2 linked regions of the Variovorax paradoxus genome follow. The protein of the gene in region 1 interacts with the protein of each later gene in a pairwise test. Links are inferred from orthologs where the notes say so. Each region holds a gene or a part of one and is shown in the gene's direction. Other genes may lie near its edges.

Evidence for each region.
Region 2: the proteins of ndk (region 1) and GOQ09_RS03005 interact in binary tests that used the Escherichia coli proteins (3 or more experiments, as listed by UniProt). The link is inferred for Variovorax paradoxus from one-to-one orthologs.

What each region holds. Positions count from the first base shown.
Region 1 is NZ_CP046622.1:2,449,876-2,453,010, forward strand. What follows is about bases 303-3,124. They hold ndk (nucleoside-diphosphate kinase), read left to right. Parts: upstream 303-1,411; coding sequence 1,412-1,837; downstream 1,838-3,124. Other genes in these bases: GOQ09_RS11515 (pseudouridine synthase), read left to right, coding at 303-1,261; rlmN (23S rRNA (adenine(2503)-C(2))-methyltransferase RlmN), read left to right, coding at 1,859-3,010; pilW (type IV pilus biogenesis/stability protein PilW), read left to right, coding at 3,015-3,124. In the rest of the region: more of GOQ09_RS11515, read left to right, coding at 1-302; more of pilW, read left to right, coding at 3,125-3,135. UniProt on the Escherichia coli protein: Major role in the synthesis of nucleoside triphosphates other than ATP. The ATP gamma phosphate is transferred to the NDP beta phosphate via a ping-pong mechanism, using a phosphorylated active-site intermediate.
Region 2 is NZ_CP046622.1:649,565-652,834, forward strand. What follows is about bases 314-3,270. They hold GOQ09_RS03005 (uracil-DNA glycosylase), read left to right. Parts: upstream 314-1,416; coding sequence 1,417-2,124; downstream 2,125-3,270. Other genes in these bases: trpD (anthranilate phosphoribosyltransferase), read left to right, coding at 314-593; trpC (indole-3-glycerol phosphate synthase TrpC), read left to right, coding at 620-1,420; tuf (elongation factor Tu), read left to right, coding at 2,642-3,270. Also shown: more of trpD, read left to right, coding at 1-313. UniProt on the Escherichia coli protein: Excises uracil residues from the DNA which can arise as a result of misincorporation of dUMP residues by DNA polymerase or due to deamination of cytosine.

The sequences.
Region 1 (3,135 bases):
AGTCCCGCCGCTCAAGCGCGTGCTGCTGCCGGAGGCCGACTCGCCCAAGCTGCACAAGGTGCTGGCCCAGGCTGGCCTCGGTTCGCGGCTCGAAATGGAAGCGTTGATCCTCCAGGGCCGCATCTCGGTCAACAACGAACCGGCCCACATCGGCCAGCGCATCCAGTACGGCGACCAGGTCAAGATCAACGGCAAGCCCATTCGCTACCGCATCGCGCCGCCTCCGCCGCGCGTCATCGCGTACCACAAGCCTGTGGGCGAGGTCGTGACGCACGACGACCCGCAGAACCGTCCCACGGTGTTCCGCAAGCTGCCGCGCCTGCAGCAGGGCAAGTGGCAATCGGTCGGCCGGCTCGACCTGAACACCGAAGGCTTGCTGTTGTTCAGCAGCTCCGGCGACCTCGCCAACCAGCTGATGCACCCGCGCTTCGGCCTGGAGCGCGAATACGCTGTGCGCGTGCTCGGTGCGCTCAGCGCCGACGAAAAGAAGAAGCTGCTCGAAGGCGTGCGCCTCGACGATGGCATGGCCCAGTTCGGCACCATCGAAGAGGGCGGCGGCGAAGGCTCGAACTGCTGGTACCGCGTCACCATTTCCGAAGGCCGCAACCGCGAGGTGCGGCGCCTGTTCGAATCGGTCGGCCACGCGGTCAGCCGCCTGATCCGCATCCGCTACGGCGCCATGGTGCTTCCGCGCGGGCTGAAGCGCGGTGCCTGGATGGAGCTCGACGAGCGCGACATCAGCGCTTTGTTCCAGGCATCGGGCGGCGGCGCGCCGCGCCCGCAGCAGCAACGCGGCCCGGGCGGGCAGGACGGTGCCGGCGGCGGCCGCAACGGGCGCAACAAGAAGCGCCGCGGCAACAACCGCAACGCCGGCGGCGCGCAGCAGCAGCCCCGCGACATGCGCGATGACGGCCGCGAGGCGCCCATTCCGAACCCGCTCGGCGAAGGCCGGCCGCCGCGTGGAGAGCGCGGGGGGCGCGGCAACCGAGGCGGTGGTGGTGGCGGCAACGCTGGCATGCAGCCGCAAGGCCGCCGTGGCAACAACAACAACCGTGGCAACCGCCAGGGTGAAGAGCGTCCGCCAGGCGGCGCGAACCAGCCGGATCCGATGAAGACCTCGCTCGGCTACATCGGCGCCGACAGCTTTTCGCGCCAGCGCAAGGAGCAACGCCAAGGCCCAGGCCGCCGTGGTGGCGGTCCGGCGGGCGGAGGCTTCGGCGGGCAGGGCGGCCCGGGCGGAAACCGCCGCCGCGGACGCTGAAAGCCAGCTGCCAGCGCAGCCTTTCGCGGGGTTTTCACCAAGGCCCCGGGCTGCGCCGGTTAAAATCAGAGGCTTTGTCGCCGTAGAGTGCAACATATTCGTTGCAGCCGTGACAAAACACTTCAAAATTAAAGCTCAGGAAGCACTTCAATGGCTATCGAACGTACCCTCTCCATCATCAAGCCCGACGCCGTTGCAAAGAACGTCATCGGCAAGATCGTTTCCCGCTTCGAAGCTGCCGGCCTCAAGATCGTCGCCGCCAAGCTGGTGCACCTTTCGCGCAACGAAGCCGAGCAGTTCTACTCGGTCCACAAGGAGCGTCCCTTCTTCAAGGACCTCGTCGAGTTCATGATCTCCGGCCCCGTGTTCGTGCAAGTGCTCGAAGGCGAGAACGCAATCGCCAAGAACCGCGACCTGATGGGCGCCACCGACCCGAAGAAGGCCGCCCCCGGCACCATTCGCGCCGACTTCGCCGACAGCATCGACGCCAACGCGGTGCACGGTTCGGACGCTCCCGAAACCGCAGCGAACGAAGTGGCCTTCTTCTTCGCCGGCCTCAACGTCTACGCGCGCTGAAGCCGTATCCCGGCTGATTTCATGACCACGGCCAACCTGCTCGAATTCGATCTCGAGGGGCTGGCTGCGTTCTGCGAAAAGCTCGGCGAGAAGCGATTCCGCGCCACGCAGCTGTTCCGCTGGATCCACCAGCGTGGCGCCAGCGACTTCGCCCAGATGACCGATCTGGCCAAGTCGCTGCGCGAGAAGCTCGCCACAACCGCTCGCGTCGAGGCCCTCTCGGTTCTCACGCAGCACGAATCCAAGGACGGCACGATCAAGTGGCTGTTCGACGTCGGCGATGGCAATGCCGTCGAAGCCGTATTCATTCCCGAAGACGACCGCGGCACGCTGTGCGTGTCGTCCCAGGCCGGCTGCGCGGTGGGTTGCCGTTTTTGCTCCACGGGGCATCAGGGCTTCAGTCGTAACCTGAGCACGGGCGAAATCGTCGCCCAGCTGTGGTTTGCCGAGCACTTCCTTCGCAAGCACCTGAAACGCGACGAGCGCGTCATTTCCAATGTGGTGATGATGGGCATGGGCGAGCCGCTGCAGAACTACTCGGCGCTCGTGCCGGCGCTGCGCACCATGCTCGACGACAACGCCTATGGGCTGTCGCGCCGCCGCGTGACCGTGTCGACCTCCGGCGTGGTGCCGATGATCGACCGCCTGGGCGCCGATTGTGCAGTGGCCATGGCCGTGTCGCTGCACGCGCCCAACGATGCGCTGCGCGACGATCTCGTGCCGCTCAATCGCAAGTACCCCATCGCCGAACTGATCGGGGCCTGCAAGCGCTACCTGGCGCATGCGCCACGCGACTTCATCACTTTCGAGTACTGCATGCTCGACGGTGTGAACGACCAGCCCGAGCATGCGCGGCAACTGGTGGAACTCGTTCGCACGCATGGCATTTCGTGCAAGTTCAACCTGATTCCGTTCAACCCGTTTCCGGCCTCGGGCTTGCTGCGTTCGCCGCAGCCGCGGGTGCTGGCGTTTGCCAAGACGCTGAGCGAGGCCGGCCTCGTGACCACCGTGCGCAAGACGCGCGGCGACGACATCGACGCGGCCTGCGGACAGCTGGCCGGCGACGTGAAGGACCGCACGCGCGCCGCCGAACGCATGGCCCAGCGCCGTGCCGTGTCGGAGCGCCCTGTTGTTCTGCATCCGGTTCGAAAGACCACCCCCCAGGAGCACTGATCCAATGAGCATGGCCTTTCCGATGACCACCGCGAGCGCGCAGCGGCTGCTGACTGCAAGCTTTGCCGGTGTGGCCGTGGCGTTTCTGCTCGTGGGCTGCGTCAACACGCGGACCACCACCACCA
Region 2 (3,270 bases), 1.8 Mb from region 1 along the record:
CCATCGAGCAGGTGGGCATCGGCTTCATGTTCGCACCCAACCACCATCCGGCCATGAAGAACGTGGCACCGGTGCGCAAGGAGCTCGGCATCAAGACGATCTTCAACATCCTGGGGCCCCTGACCAATCCGGCGGGCGCGCCGAACATCCTGATGGGTGTGTTCCACCCCGACCTGGTGGGCATTCAGGTGCGCGCACTGCAGCGGCTGGGCACCGAGCACGCACTGGTTGTGTACGGCCGCGACGGCATGGACGAGATTTCGCTGGGCGCAGCCACCATGGTGGGCGAGCTGAAGGACGGCGAGATCCGCGAATACGAGCTGCACCCGGAAGACTTCGGCTTTGCCATGTCGAGCAACCGCACGCTGCGCGTGGAAACGCCCGAGCAATCGAAGACCATGCTGCTGGGGGTGCTCGACAATCAGGCCGGTCCGGCGCTCGACATCGTGCTGCTGAACGCAGGCGCGGCCTTGTATGCCGCCAATGTGGCCGATTCGATGGCCGCCGGCATCGAGCGCGCGCGCGAAGCCGTGGCCTCCGGTGCGGCGCGGAACAAGCTGGCCGAACTGGTCAAGGCTTCCACAACGGTTTGAACAACCGCTAAAGACGAAAACAGAACATGTCCGACATCCTCGACAAGATCATTGCGGTCAAGCGGCAGGAAATTGCTGCGGCGCAGAAAAAGAGTCCGCTCGAAGTCGTGCGGTTCGACGCCGAGAGCCGCGTGCTGACGCGCGATTTCGAAGGTGCCCTGCGCGCCAAGATCGCTGCCGGCGAGGCCGCGGTGATTGCAGAGATCAAGAAGGCGAGCCCCAGCAAGGGCGTGCTGCGGGAAGACTTCATTCCGGCCGACATCGCACAGAGCTATGCAGAGGGCGACGGAGAAATCAGCGCGGCCTGCCTTTCGGTGCTGACGGACAAGCAGTTCTTCCAGGGCGGGGTCGACTACCTCAAGCAGGCGCGAGCCTCCTGCGAGCTGCCGGTGCTGCGCAAGGATTTCATCGTCGATCCCTACCAGGTGTACGAATCGCGTGCCATGGGCGCCGACGCGATTCTCTTGATTGCGGCCTGCCTCGACGATGCGCAGATGAAAGACTACGAAGCCATTGCACGCGGGCTGGGCATGGCGGTGCTGGTCGAAGTGCACGACGCGGTCGAGCTCGATCGCGCGCTCAGGCTCAGGACGCCGCTCATCGGCGTGAACAACCGCAACCTGCGCAATTTCGAGGTCTCGATCCAGGCCACCATCGACCTGCTGCCACGGTTGCCGGCCGACAGGCTGGCCGTCACCGAATCGGGCATTGCCACGCGTGAAGACGTGGCCACCTTGCGTGCGGCCGGCGTGCATGCCTTCCTGGTCGGCGAGGCCTTCATGCGCGCCAAGGAGCCGGGCGAGGCACTCGCCGCATTGTTCAAATGAGCCGACCCGATCAGCTGGCGAGCAGCGACCCTGCCGACTGGCCGGTGGCGCCGGGCTGGCAGCCGCTGGTCGATGGGTTCTTCGGCGGCGTCGTGGGGCAGAAGCTGCTGGGTTTCTTGCGTGAGCGCCTCGATGCCGGTGCCGTAATTTTCCCGCCCCAGCCGCTGCGGGCGCTCGAACTGACGCCACCCGAAGACGTGCGCGTGGTGATCCTGGGCCAGGACCCGTACCACGGGCGTGGCCAGGCCGAGGGGTTGGCCTTTTCGGTGGCCCCCGGCGTAGCGCTGCCGCCGTCGCTGCGCAACATCTTCAAGGAGCTTCAGCGCGACCTTGGAGCGGCTCCGCCGCCGTTCCCCAACCCGGGTGGCAGCCTAGTGAAGTGGGCGACCCGCGGGGTGCTGCTTCTCAACACCTGCCTCACGGTGGAAGAGGGGCAGCCGGCCAGCCATTCAGGGCGCGGCTGGGAGGTGCTGACCGATGCCGTCATCCGACATGTATCAGAGGGCGCAAAACCTGTTGTTTTTATGCTGTGGGGCTCGCATGCGCAAAGCAAGCGCGCACTGATCGACATCGACCGACACAAGGTGTTGATGTCGAACCATCCCTCGCCCCTTTCCGCGATGCGCCCGCCCGTGCCCTTCATCGGCTGCGGGCATTTTGGCGAAGCGCGTGCCTGGAGGGAGGCGCACCAGCAAGGCGGCTGATTTCGCGGATAATTCCGGCCAGTTCGCCTCGTGTGGTTCCCGCGTCTTATTGGTGCTGGGGGTTCTGTGAAGTCACAAAACCGTGCTATATTTCGAGGTTCGCCGGAGAGGTGGCCGAGTGGTTAATGGCAGCAGACTGTAAATCTGCCCTCTTACGAGTACGCTGGTTCGAATCCAGCCCTCTCCACCAGCGATGAATTTGGTTTCTAAGAGCGATTGGATCTAGCGCTTTGGGTGCCTTTGAGTGCCCCCGATGCGGGAGTAGTTCAATGGTAGAACCCCAGCCTTCCAAGCTGATGACGCGGGTTCGATTCCCGTCTCCCGCTCCAGAGACCCGGTTCGACGCCGGAAGCGATTGGTTAGACAAAAGCCCTTTTGGCTCAGTGGTAGAGCACTCCCTTGGTAAGGGAGAGGTCGCGGGTCCGATTCCCGCAAAGGGCACCAGTTTTTGGGGGTTGCAACGGCAGCTTTGCAACCCATCTGCATACGTTGAAATCGTTTTTTTCGGAGTCGAAAAATGGCAAAAGGTAAATTCACCCGCACCAAGCCGCACGTGAACGTGGGCACGATCGGTCACGTTGACCACGGCAAGACCACGCTGACGGCTGCGATCGCGACGGTGCTGTCGGCCAAGTTCGGCGGCGAAGCCAAGGCCTACGACCAGATCGACGCGGCGCCCGAAGAAAAGGCCCGCGGCATCACCATCAACACCGCCCACGTCGAGTACGAAACGGCCAACCGCCACTACGCCCACGTGGACTGCCCCGGCCACGCCGACTACGTCAAGAACATGATCACCGGCGCAGCCCAGATGGACGGCGCCATTCTCGTGTGCTCGGCCGCCGACGGCCCCATGCCCCAGACCCGCGAGCACATCCTGCTGGCGCGCCAGGTGGGTGTGGGCTACATCATCGTCTTCCTGAACAAGTGCGACATGGTCGACGACGCCGAACTGCTCGAGCTGGTCGAAATGGAAGTGCGCGAACTCCTCGACAAGTACGAGTTCCCTGGCGACGACACCCCCATCATCCACGGCTCGGCCAAGCTCGCCCTCGAAGGCGACAAGGGCAAGCTCGGTGAAGAAGCCATCATGAAGCTGGCCGAGGCCCTCGACAGCTACATCCCGACGCCCGAGCGCGCCGTGGA